4 regions of the Chelatococcus sp. YT9 genome follow, and region 1 is predicted to be linked to each of the others. Evidence: predicted binding sites of a transcription regulator. Region 1 holds the regulator's gene; each other region holds the start of a gene.
What was found. Region 1 encodes LexA, which represses DNA repair genes until DNA is damaged. Its sites were predicted from a motif close to TGTTCNNNNTGTGTTCNG; they were not measured.
Positions count from the first base shown of each region.

Region 2: KIO76_RS17495 (2'-5' RNA ligase family protein) is a predicted target of LexA. The motif match lies at 1,694-1,711, and genes of this name have one in related genera.
Region 3: KIO76_RS25185 (putative DNA modification/repair radical SAM protein) is a predicted target of LexA. The motif match lies at 1,495-1,512, and genes of this name have one in related genera.
Region 4: KIO76_RS19920 (ImuA family protein) is a predicted target of LexA. The motif match lies at 1,662-1,679, and genes of this name have one in related genera.

Region 1 covers NZ_JAHBRW010000001.1:4,061,774-4,064,965, reverse strand. Annotated here, with positions in the region: gene KIO76_RS18775 (ABC transporter permease) at 1-321, opposite strand, end outside; gene KIO76_RS18770 (ABC transporter permease) at 331-1,248, opposite strand; gene lexA (transcriptional repressor LexA) at 1,703-2,404, shown strand; gene KIO76_RS18760 (ComEC/Rec2 family competence protein) at 2,382-3,192, opposite strand, start outside.
Region 2 covers NZ_JAHBRW010000001.1:3,797,106-3,800,297, reverse strand. Annotated here, with positions in the region: gene KIO76_RS17505 (ketopantoate reductase family protein) at 1-373, shown strand, start outside; gene KIO76_RS17500 (DUF1428 domain-containing protein) at 488-841, opposite strand; gene KIO76_RS17495 (2'-5' RNA ligase family protein) at 980-1,576, opposite strand; gene KIO76_RS17490 (acetamidase/formamidase family protein) at 1,806-3,119, shown strand.
Region 3 covers NZ_JAHBRW010000002.1:1,127,572-1,130,763, reverse strand. Annotated here, with positions in the region: gene KIO76_RS25190 (UdgX family uracil-DNA binding protein) at 1-166, opposite strand, end outside; gene KIO76_RS25185 (putative DNA modification/repair radical SAM protein) at 166-1,413, opposite strand; gene KIO76_RS25180 (TRAP transporter large permease) at 1,709-3,016, opposite strand; gene KIO76_RS25175 (TRAP transporter small permease) at 3,013-3,192, opposite strand, start outside.
Region 4 covers NZ_JAHBRW010000001.1:4,331,764-4,334,955, forward strand. Annotated here, with positions in the region: gene KIO76_RS19905 (protein-L-isoaspartate O-methyltransferase family protein) at 1-570, opposite strand, end outside; tRNA gene KIO76_RS19910 (tRNA-Cys) at 720-793, opposite strand; tRNA gene KIO76_RS19915 (tRNA-Asn) at 974-1,049, shown strand; gene KIO76_RS19920 (ImuA family protein) at 1,702-2,604, shown strand; gene KIO76_RS19925 (Y-family DNA polymerase) at 2,549-3,192, shown strand, end outside.

The sequences.
Region 1 (3,192 bases):
GAAGATACTGACGAAGAGCGTGATACGGGCGCCATAGATGATGCGGGAGAGAATATCGCGGCCGAGTTGGTCGGTGCCGAGCCAGTATCCCGGCACACCGCGCTCCATCAGCGCCGGCGGACGCAGGCGCAGGGTTAGCTCCTGGGCATAGGGATCATGCGGCGCCAATAGCGAAGGCGCCAGCGCGAACAGAAACCCGATCAAGATGATCAAGAGGCTGAGCTTGGCCGCCTTCTTCGCCACGAGGCGCTTCAGCACGCCGCGCCAGCGGCTTTCGATGGGGGTGGGCTCCGCTGCAGCGACAGGCGGTGACAAGGACATGGCGCCGCCTCAGTTGTAGCTGATGCGCGGATCGAGAACCGCGTAGAGGAGATCGACGACGAGGTTCACGAACACGAAAATGATCGCGAAGGTGAAAACGACTGCCTGCACAACGGGAAAGTCGCGCGCGTAGATCGCTTGGATGGCGAGGCGCCCCACTCCGGGCCAGGAGAATACCGTTTCGGTCACTACGACGCCTCCCATCAGGAGACCGACCTGGAGACCAATAACGGTGAGCACGGGAATGAAGCCGTTCCGCAGGGCGTGGATCCACAGCACGGTGCGCTCACGGGCGCCCTTGGCGCGGGCTGTACGGATATAATCCTGCCGCAGCACGTCGAGCATGCAGGACCGCGTGACGCGTGCGATCAGCGCGACGAGATTGAAGGCAAGGGTCGCGGCCGGCAGAATGAGATTGAGCCAGGAACCGCGTCCGCCCGAGGGCAGCCAGCGCAGCCATACGGCAAAGACAATGATCGAGATGATGCCGAGGTAAAAGCCTGGCAGCGCCTGTCCCATGAGCGTGATGCCGCGAATGGTGATATCGGCGGGCGTATTGCGGCGATAGGCAGCGGCCACCCCCGCCGGCACGCCGATGAAGAGCGCCATGGCCATCGTTGCGGCGGCCAGTTCCGTGGTCGCACCAAGGCGCTCCCAGACGAGGCTCATCGCCGGCTGGTTGAAGCGCAACGAGGAGCCGAAATCGCCCATGAGCCCTTTGGCGAAGAATGTGACGAACTGCTCCCACAACGGCTTGTCGAGGCCGTGCACGGACCGGAAGGCGGCCCTGGCCTCCTCGGTCGCGTTGGTCGGCAACATGAGGTCGGTCGGATCACCGCTTAGACGGGTCAGAAAAAAACACACCAGCATGATGCCGATGAGCACCGGAATCGTGAGGATGAGTCGCTGCACGATGTAACGGCCCATACATAGTTCCCCTGCCACCGTCGCACGTCTTTGAGAGCGACGGATCGCATTTTGCGACCGCTTGATTTGAAGTTGAGACGATCTTATCGGCCATGCTTAAATTCACAAGCATGAATTTCATGATGAACGATATTTCCGATTTAAAATTCACAAATTCGGAAACTGCATGCGCGGCCCCAAGTCATCCGTCCGGAAAGATGGGTGGCAGAGTTCGCAAAGAGAGAGCCTGTTGATCAGCAGAGAGGCGGCATACGGAGCGGCTGAAATCAGCCGCCCGCCTCGGGCGCGTGCTTTCGGGGTTGCGGAACACATAGAGAACAGCTATCGTCGTTCATGATTTGTTTCCTACTTCAGGAGCACAGTATTGAATAGGTGCGATTGCTCCTAAAAACTGATCGATCCTGGTGCTGGATGTGTTGGAAGCGGGCAAACGAAAGGCGGGGGTGGTCACAACATGCTGACGCGCAAGCAGAACGAGCTTCTTCGCTTCATCCACGAGCGGCTGCGGGAAACAAGCGTACCTCCCTCCTTCGACGAGATGAAGGAAGCGCTTGATTTGAAGTCGAAATCAGGCATCCATCGTCTGATCATCGCTCTCGAGGAACGCGGCTTTATTCGCCGGCTTCCTAACCGGGCGCGCGCTCTTGAAGTCATCAAGTTGCCCGATACCGCGATGGCCGCCGTGCCGCGTGGAAAATTCAGCCCAAGTGTGGTGGAGGGGGGCCTGGGACGTGTGCGCAACCTGCCTCCTGCGGCAGAAACCGATGCGCCAAAAACGATTTCGGTCCCGGTGATGGGGCGGATCGCCGCCGGCACGCCCATCTCAGCGATCCAATCGCGCAGCAACACACTGGCCATTCCGGTCGAAATGCTGAGTGCCGGCGAGCATTTTGCTCTTGAGGTCCGCGGCGATTCGATGATTGAGGCCGGCATCCTTGATGGCGACACGGTCGTTATCCGGCGCCAGGACATGGCGGATACGGGAGACATCATCGTTGCCCTGATCGATGATGAGGAAGCGACGCTTAAACGCCTGCGGCGCCGTGGCTCCTCGATCGCGCTTGAAGCGGCTAACCCGGCTTATGAGACGCGCGTGCTCGGCCCTGACCGGGTTCGGATACAGGGCAAGCTCGTCAGTCTTCTGCGTCGCTATTGAGGGGCGCCCTCTCCTCTCCCTCCTCGTTAGCCTCCGGTGCCGCATCGAGAGGATCGAGACTTTGGTGCCTCGAGGATGATGCAGCGGCTGGCGTTTTTGGGTCGGGTGGACGGCCCGCGGGCTGGGCCGGTTTGCCACCGGTGATCCAGGGACGCGATGCGGTGGAGAGCGCCTGAATTCGGCTGAAGCCGGCGCTAAGTGGATCCTCTACGAGCATGATGGCACCGCTGCGGTCGAGAATGGACCGGTCGATGATAGTGGCGGCCTCGCAGGTGCGTGGCGCCTGCAGCGGGCTCACGATGACTGCAGCACGTCGGCAATCCTCCGGGAAGGCACGTTTATCACGCACGAAGGCGATCATCTGACCGCTCTTTAAACGTGCGGTGCAGCCGAGCCGGTCACAGTGTGTGGCATGGCGCAGGGAAGGATCGTCGATAGCCCGCCCGTCACCGTCGGCTCGCAGCCACTGCTCCAGCACAAAGCCCGACGGCTTGCCGAGGACGATGAGCCGGCTGTCGGCGGCGCGCAGGGCGAGGCCGCTCGCGCCACGATCAATGTAAATGTCAGGAGGCTGTGCGCCGTGCGCCATCGCGAGCCCGATTACCGCGGGACACAGCGCAAGCCAGCGCAAGGCTGTTGTCCATAGGGTGATCCAGAGGATGGCGATGACCATCAGGCCGAGAGCGCCTACACCGAAAGCCGGCACGACCACGCGCGAGCGTTCGAGCTCGGCGACCGCGCGGGCGGATGCCAGCACCGGCACTGTGGCTTGGCCGATCAACCACCAG
Region 2 (3,192 bases), 260 kb from region 1:
CGCCGCGCTGACACGCCTCGTCGGCGCTGAACGCAACGCATTCCCTGAACTCGGCGCGGTTGGCCAGGCCATCATCACCGAGCTAGTCGCCATCGCGGGCGCGCAGGGCTACGATATGGGCACAGAGGTGGGCACAGAGGCGGCCGAAAGAGGCAAGGGGCCGCGGGCCCAGGCTCTCGCAGCCGTTCGCCCCTCGATGCTTCAGGACCTGCTGCAGGGCAGGCCGATGGAGGTCGAGAGCCAGCTCGGCCAACCCGCGCTCTTCGCCGATGAAGTCGGGGTTGCGGCCCCAACCCTCAAGACGGTGCTCGCGCTGCTGCGCGGGCTCAACCACGCGATAACCCGCGGCGCATCGCCCAAAGCGGACGCGTGAGGACGGACCATCCAAGCATTCAAGCGCTCGGAACGTCAGGACATGGGCGCCGGCCGCGACCGCACATCAAGGCAAGTCGTCCAGCGCCAGGGTGTTGCAGACCAATCCGTATCCCTACATATCCACGATCGGCGCGAAACCGCCAAAGATCATGCGTTTTCCGTCGAAGGGCATGGTCGAGCCCATCTCCTTCATGCGCAGGTCGGACATCATCTTGGCATGGGCCGCGTCTCGAACTTCCTTTGAAGGATATTCGAACCAGCTGAAGACGACGACCTCACCCTCCTCGGCCTTCACGGCACGGCGAAAATCCGTGACCTTGCCGTCCGGCACGTCGTCACCCCAGCATTCAACGACGCGTGTCGCGCCGAACTCCTTGAACAAGGGCACCGCATCAGCGGCGTGCTTGCGATAGACTTCCTTGTTCGCGGCAGGCACCGCGGCAACGAACCCTTCCACGTATTTCATCATTCTTCTCCTCCCTGAGGCTGCTGACCTGTCACACCAGCGCGAGGCGCCATAGATACGTTGATATCAACTTATCTATAGCTTGTCAAAATTGCCTTGCCTCCATGGTCCACCTCTCCTTCCGCGCAGCCCGCGGGCTCATGCGTCGGCGAGCGGCCAGCGGCCCTTCTCATGGTATCGTCCTAGTCCGCGTTCGCTGTGAATAAGTGTGAAGGCCGTGGCCTTGAAACGGATCGGACCAATCGACTGAAAGGGCACCGGCCCCGGACAGTAGGCCAGCGTCATATGCGGCTTGAAAGTGTCTGCCGCGCGTAGGCCATGGCCCCGCATGGCTTCGACGAGCGACTCGTGCAGACGCTGGAGAGAACCGGCTTCCGCCAGCAGCACGAGGGGATGTTTGCGCTCCCCGCCGCCGCGCTTGGGTGCTGGCCGAAAACTCCCCACCGAAGAGAAGGTAACCTCGAACGCCTGCCCACCGATGGTGCGAGCAGCGAGCTCCGACGCATAAACCTTGTGCGTTGGCAGCCGTTTGTAGTCGCCCACGTGGTACAGCGACACATGGAGGCGCCCTGGTTTCAGGACGTCTCCCTGGATCGCGTTCAGCTGCCGAAAGGCGGTGCTGAAGCGCGCGATCTTTGCGGCGGATCCACGGTCTGGAAGCAGGCAGAAAAACAGCCTCTCGGGCAACTTCGGCCGCCAGGGCTCGTCCCGGAATAAATCAAGCTGATCTTGCATGACGGGCGCTCCCCTACGCAATAATCGCAGCCCGATCCCATTAAATTGGCGACCGGGCCGCCGAGACGCGCGACAACGCTAGAGCCTCTTGGTAGATGCCCGAAACGACCTGCAGTATAGAACATATCATGAACGAATCAAGCGCCGGCGAGTGCAGCGATTCGGATCAATGCATCCGCCGGTGTGATAGGCTCGGTGCAGCCTATGACAAAGGGAGGGCCGTGGCGCCATGACGGACGGACATTCAACCACCCAGCGTAGCGTGGTCGTGCAGGGCTTCACAAACAGTGTCCTTGACCCGAAGGAGCCCATGCTCGGACCGCTGGAGAACGGAGGCACCATCATCGCGAATACCGCACCGGGATGCTGGGGGCCAATGATCACCCCGCGACTGCGCGGTGGGCATGAAGTCACCCAGCCCGTCTTCATCGAGGGCGCCGAGCCGGGCGATGCCGTCGCGATCCGCATTCGCGACATCACCGTTACCTCGCTCGCTACTGCATCAGGCCATGACAGCTCACCCGCCGGTTTCTGTCTGGGCGATCCCTATGTGGCGGCGCGCTGCCCGGTCTGCGACGAGATCTGGCCGGAAACCCACGTCGAGGGCATTGGTCAGGACGCGGTGCGCTGCAACAAATGCGGCAACGCCGTAAAGCCTTTCGAGATCGTCCATGGCTATACTGTCGTATTCGACCATGCGCACGGCGTCGGCCTGACCATGCCGCGATCAGCCGCTGACAAGATCGCTCGTGAAGCCAAGCATTATGCGGCGCTGCCCGATCATTCGGTGCAGCACTCCATTCTGACCTTCGCGCCGGCGGACATGGCCGGCGTGCCCGTGCGTCTCAGGCCGTTTCTCGGCCAGCTCGGCACAACGCCGTCAATGGCCCTGCCGGACTCTCACAACGCAGGCGATTTCGGCGCCTTCCTCGTCGGCGCCCCCCATCCCTATGCAGTCACGGCCGAGCAGTTGGCCGCGCACAAGACGGACGGTCATATGGATATCGACGCGGTGCGCGCAGGCGCGATCCTCGTGGCGCCGGTGAAGGTGAAGGGCGCTGGCGTTTACATGGGAGACATGCACGCCGCCCAAGGCGACGGCGAGATCGCCGGCCATACCATGGATGTGGCGGGCAGCGTCACGCTGCAAATCGAGGTGGTGAAGAACTATCGCATCGACGGGCCGGTTCTCTTCCCGCTGCCGGAAGATCTGCCGCCATTGGCGCGGCCGCTCTCGCCCGGTGAGAAGGCGGCGGCGCAGAAGCTCGCGAGCCAGTGGGGTGTGAGCGCCATCGAGGATCTCGCGCCAATCTCCGTCATCGGCACCGCGGCGAACATGAACGCCGCCATCGATAACGGGTTGCAGCGCGCAGCGGATCTTCTCGGCGTCACGGTCCCGGAAATTCGCAACCGCGCGACCGTCAACGGCGCCATTGAGATCGGGCGCGCGCCCGGCGTCATTCAGGTGACCTTCCTCGCGCCGCTCAGCCGCCTGGATGCCGCCGGTCTCGGCCAATACGCGCGCGAGCAGTACGGGCTGTAGAATACGCCAGGGCGAGGATCTTGCCGCAGTCTCCGCCAAGGCCTTGCGAACCGGCCGTCGACATGGGACTGCG
Region 3 (3,192 bases), on a different contig from region 1:
GTGCGGTGCTGTTCGCCTCGTCGACCGTCCGGCCGAACAAATCCCCAGATTGGTCGCCAACGCGCCAAAGGACCTCGTGTGCAGGAACTCGCCGCGTAGCAAGAGACCGAGCGGCCCTGCGCCACCCCTCGAAATCGTCTTCGGCATCGAGGCAGATCACGCGCATCAAGATGCAAAAAGCTCAAGCTGGTTCGGCTTTGCGACGAGATGCGGAAGAAGGTTTTCCCGATCTCCCAGCGCCACTGGCTTCCAATCCACAGCGATGATGAAGGGGAGAATCTTCTTCAACGACGTTGTGAGGCGCGCAACATCGTCAAGCCTCAGCTTATGACAACGGCGCGCTGCCAGGATTGAGTCGACCGCCTTTACACCAAGTCCGGGGATGCGCAGCAGCATTCTTCGGGACGCGTGATTGACGTCCACCGGAAAATTCTCCCGGAATCTCAGCGCCCACGCAAGCTTGGGATCAATGTGAAGCGGAAGCATACCCGTGTCGGGATCGGCCGCCGCTTTTACCTCCTGGGGCGAGTATTGATAAAAGCGGATCAGCCAGTCGGACTGATATAGACGGTGTTCCCGCATCAAGGGCGGCCGCTTGAGAGGCAAGACGGCACTCGCGTCTGGGATAGGGCTGAAGGCCGAGTAGTACACACGGCGTAAGTCGAAGCGGTCGTAGAGCATGGCAGCGCGCGACACGATCTCCCGATCGGTTGCTGCATCGGCGCCGATGATCATCTGCGTGGACTGGCCAGCGGGGGCGAAATTCGGCGCGGAACGATAACGCTTGCGGGCATCCCGCCCCTCGTCGATCGCGGAGCGCATCTTGGCCATCGCGCCCTCTATCCGCTTCTCCGACTTGTCGGGTGCCAGCCGCCGAAGCCCGCCCGTGGTGGGAAGCTCGACGTTGATGGAGACGCGATCGGCATAACGCCCGGCTTGGGTCACCAAGTCTGCTGCCGCGTCAGGAATCGTCTTGAGGTGAATATAGCCGCGGAAATCGTGATCTTCGCGCAGCGCCTTGGCCACTCTGACGATTTGTTCCATTGTGTAATCCGGCGTATTAATGATGCCGGATGAGAGGAAAAGTCCTTCTATATAATTCCGACGATAGAAATCCAGCGTCAGATCAACGATTTCGTCGACGGTAAAACGCGCGCGGCGGACGTTCGAGGAACTCCGATTGATGCAGTAATGACAGTCGAAGGTGCAACTATTCGTCAGCAGAACTTTGAGCAGGCTGATACACCGTCCGTCAGGAGCATAGGCATGGCAGATGCCATTGCCGGAGGTGGAGCCGATGCCCTTGCCATCGCGCGAATTTCGCTGTTTGGCGCCAGATGAGGCGCAAGACGCATCATACTTGGCCGCGTCGGCGAGAATTGACAGTTTCTCAGCGAGGCTGAGGTGTGGCATCGAACCCTACCTTTTCGTCGGACTCGTTCGTTCAAGAAGGACTAGCCGTCGGCCGGCTTTGTCACCTTTGGGGGACAATAATGTTCTTTTTTTGTTCTCATTCGAGATGGAGCAGGCTCGGCTCCACCGAGCGCTTGCGTTTTGACAGGAAAGGCCGGCCAATAACCGAGTCGACGACGCCGATATCGTCAACAAAACGCGCGAAACCGTGAAGGCCGCAAATGGGAATTAGCTTTGGCTCCGCCGGTGTCGAGGGCAAGTCAATGCCGGCCTCACTGTGGATCACGCGCTGTCGTTATTGTCCCCGCATCATTTGAGGGAGCCAAAGCGCAAGCTCAGGCAGCATGTAGAGAAGAAAACATAAACCGCTAAGCATGATCGCGTATGGCAGCGTTGCCCTCATGATGAGGCCCAGCTTCGCGTCGCGCGCCACCGACTGCACGGCAATGAGATTCAGGCCAATGGGCGGCGAAAGCTGCGCCAACTCCGCCTGAATGACCAGGAACACGCCGAACCAGATGTCATCAAAGCCCATTGCTTTGAGCGTCGGATAGAGCACCGGCACCGTGAGCAGCATCATCGAGACGCCCTCGAGCATCGCGCCCAGGACGAGATACAGGACGAAGAGAAAAGTAAAAAAGATGAACGGAGACAGCCCCATCTCGACGAGCGCCCTGGAGACTCCGACGCCTATGCCGGCGTGAGTAACGGCTAGGCCGAGGATCTGGCCATTGATGATGATGAGCGAGAGCACGCAGGTGATTGAAATGCTGTTCACGCAGGCGCTGCGGATCGCTGCAAGGTTGAGACGCCGATACAGGCCAGCGATGACGAACGCCAGGAGGCAACCGAACCCGGCAGCCTCCGTCGGCGTCATGATCCCGCCGTACATGCCTCCGATGATTGACAGGATCAGCACCGAGATCGGTATGCAGTCAACGAGCGCGCGGCCGATATCGCGCGGGGCGGCGGGCTCGCCGCGCGGCGGAACCCAGCCGGGATTCGCCCGCGCCTTGATCGCGACATAGACCATGAACATCGCGACAGCGAGAAGGCCGGGCACGATGGTCGCCACGAACAACTCGACCGCTGATGCCTGGACGACCGCGGCGTAGACAAGAAGAAAGATGCTCGGCGGAATAAGGTTCCCCAACGCGCCGCCGCCCGTCAGGGTGCCGAAGGTGAGATGATCGTTGTAGCCGCGCTTCCGCATTTGCGGGATCGCGACGGTGCCGATAGTCAGGGTAGTTGCGGTGGATGAACCGCTGATCGCCGAAAATAGGGCGCTGCCCAGAATGTTGGACTGCGCGAGCCCGCCGGGCACACGCCCCATCAACACACTGAGGCCGGAATAAAACCGTTCGGCCGCACCGCTCTTAAGCAGTACCTCACCCATCAGTACGAACAATGGCACTGCAACGAGCGTGAACGAGTTTGTGGAGTTCCAGACCACGTCACCTAGGCTCGGCCAGAGCGTCGTGCCATGCAGGAGCGTGAGCCCGACAATACCCGTCAGGCCCATGGCCAACGCCATCGGAACGCCGATGGAGATCATCACCCCGAGCAAGGCGACGTAAATGAGAAGGCTAGCCTCCCAGCTCATACCACGTCCCCCTCGCCCCAGGTTGCTTTATCGTCGTCCTGCCGGCGCGGCGGCAGGCCCGATAGGCGCCGGAGGATGTCCTCCAAATAGGCGAAGACCAGCATCAGGAAGCCAACTGGCATGATCGCTTGCGGGAGATAGAGTGGCGTCTGGGAAGGCTGAATTGATCTCGTTCC
Region 4 (3,192 bases), 270 kb from region 1:
ATATACGACGGCTTTACCAGCACCGCTGGCTCCGTCGATGCCAGCCAACTGGCCACCATCGGCCATCTGCTCTTTCAACGCGTCCGGCAACACCTCGAACGCTCCATTGACGAGGATGGCATCATAGGGCGCGCGCGCCGCGTGACCTGACGCGACATCTCCAACTACGACGTCGATTCCCGAGGCCTGACAAGCGTCTAGACGCTTACGCGCCTCTTCTGCCAACTCTTGTCCACCGACAACCGCGACAACCTCGGCACCGAGGCGCGACATCAGGAGAGCACTATAACCAAAGCCAGCGCATACATCGAGAACACGGATGCCCGGCCTGATATCCAGGGCCTGAATGAGGCGAGCCAAAATCATTGGCGCGAGCATGCAATACCGACCACCGGCAGCGTCTCCGAACACCAGATTCTGGTCGCTATAGGCTAGATCCTCCTGCCCTTCCGGCAGGAATAGCTCACGAGGTGCATCCTCGAGTACGGCGAGAAGACTGCGACTCGTGACATCATAGGTTCGGACCTGATTATCCACCATGGTCCGGCGCAACCGCGCGAAGTCATTCATCGGCTACTCCACCGTAGGCAAGTGGGAGATGCGCAAAGCTCTCTCACAGCCCTGCAGAATCTCTAAATATTTGAAAAACGCTGACTTCCGCCCTCAGACGGGCGTCGATGCCCGCCTGGCACTTCCATCGCGTGCATGGTCGAACTTGTTGGAGGCCTCGCCCGGAATCGAACCGGGGTGCAAGGATTTGCAGTCCTCTGCGTAACCACTCCGCCACGAGGCCTCGTGGAGGGTTCATAGCAAAGCTCCACCGTCCGCCGCAACACCACAATGTGCGCTAAATTGGTCCACCCGCCTCCCATTCACAAAAACCCGGAACAAGCTGCACAAAAAATTCGAGTGATCTTCAAAAGGGGGTTGCAGTCCCCACGGACATACTGTACCCACTGCCCTGCGTTAGCGATCCCCGATAGCTCAGTTGGTAGAGCAAGCGGCTGTTAACCGCTTTGTCGCAGGTTCGAGTCCTGCTCGGGGAGCCAATCAATCCACGGTCAAATTCATATTGCGGCAGTGCTGGCAGATTTGACGCCGGGCTCCTGACTGACTGGATTGCTCTTACGCCACGACGCGCATGATCTTCATATAATGCTCCGTTTCGAAGTTGCTGCCGGCAGTGCTCTGGCGTGACTGAGGCCTCCATGGTTTGAGCCTTGATCAGGCTTGGCCCTGACCGGGGAGCGCGCCCGTTGTCACCGCTCTGCGAGTCATCGCAGCCTGGGCAAAGGTGGACTTTCACTCGCCGTCATTCAGACATGAATGCCTTGCTTCACTCGGAGCATGGCAAAGGAATCGCAAAGAAGCGATGATCCAATTGTGTGTCGCGGGATCCTGCCACGAAAGAACGAAGTGAGATTCCGCCGCGCAAAATCAACGCTCTGTTAATCATAAGGCCTCGACTGCGCCATTAGGTCGCAATTACTTAGTATTGTTAACAATTAGTTGCGAAAGTCAGAAATTTCGGCTCGGCTCTCCCCGTACTACTGAAACCTCTCCTATCGATGGCCTGCCTTCTATTCAGAACACCAGCGGCAGCATCCAACCGCCAGACAACTGATTCGGCATGTTGACTCACCTGAAAGAGAGGACTATTTTAGAACAAACCAGGAACATTATACCGCAAGGAATTTTTCAATGAGCACCGCGAGGGGGTCTCTCGCCGGGCTACGGCACGATATTGCCACCGTCGTCACGGCCGACAGGGCTATCAAAACCCTGTCGGCGGGGCCCTTGGATGAACAGCGTTTCTCGCTTGGACTGCCTGCCCTCGATTCAGCCATCGGTGGCGGGCTGCGGCGGGCGGCCTTGCATGAATTCTTCGCAGGCAGCGCGAGCGACGCGGCAGCCACGCGCGGTTTCTGCCTTGCCCTCACCGCCTGCGCGGCCGTCCACCGTCCCATCATCTGGGTCCGCCAGGATATGATCGCGCAGGAACAAGGTGAATTGCACGCGCCCGGCCTCCAGGAACTCGGCTTGCCTCCTGAAAATGTCGTGCTGCTGCGCATGCCGGATGCCCTGCAGACCTTAAGAGCAGGTCATGAGGCTTTGCGCTGCCAAGCGACTGGTGTCGTGGTCGTCGAGCTCTGGGGCGCACCGAGGGCCCTCGACCTCACGGCGAGCCAGCGCCTGAACCGCGCCGCGGCACAAGCCTGCGTCACCGCCTTTCTCATTCGCAGCGGCCCGGGAGCCGCGCCACAGCCGAGCGCCGCGCTGACCCGCTGGAGCATCCGCGCGGCCCCCTCCTCCCGCCTCGCGGCCGGGGCTCCCGGCGCGCCGGCTTTCGAGATCGGCCTGCTTTTGCACAGGGAGGGCTATCCACCACAGACTTTCCTCGTGGAGTGGAATCGCGATGACCGTGCCTTCCGAAAAGCGGCGCTATCTCGCTCTCTGGCTGCCACTTCTGGCGACCGACCGACTGCATCGCCTGTCCGCGAGAACCGGCCGCCCGGGTGGAATGTCGTCTCCCTTCAAGGGAGCTCCCATGACGACAGCGGTGGGAACACCGCCGAGAAGGCCGGCTGGAGACGCGCGGGCTGAGGCTGCTTTTCCCGCGCCTCCCCTCGTCGTCGTCGCCAAGATCAAGAGCGCCCTGCGCATCGTCCAGGCCGATGTCCATGCCCGCAAGCTTGGGCTGCGCCCTGGCCTCACCCTGGCTGATGCCCGGGCGCGCGTGCCGCATCTCACCTTGGCCGATGAGGATAAGATGGCGGACCTCGCCCTGCGTGATCACATCGCCGACTGGTGCGATCGCTATACGCCGCTGGTAGGTCTCGATGGCGAGGACGGCCTCCAGCTCGATATAACCGGCTGCGCGCATCTTTTCGGGGGTGAGGCGGACTTGCGCGGCGATCTCATGGCGCGCCTTGCGGCCCAGGGCTTCACCGCCTTGAGCGCCATCGCCGATACGCCCGACGCGGCCCGAGCCGTCGCCCGCTATGGCCGGGGAGGCCTCGTTCCCTCCGGCCAGGAAAGGGAAGCTGTCCGTCCTCTGCCCATCGCGGCCCTTGGCCTTGAGGCGCAGAATCTCCGCGCCCTCACCCGCGCCGGCCTGACCACCATCGGCGATCTCGCCATCCGACCGCGTGCCCCGCTCGCTGCACGCTTTGGCGCGGATCTCGTCAACCG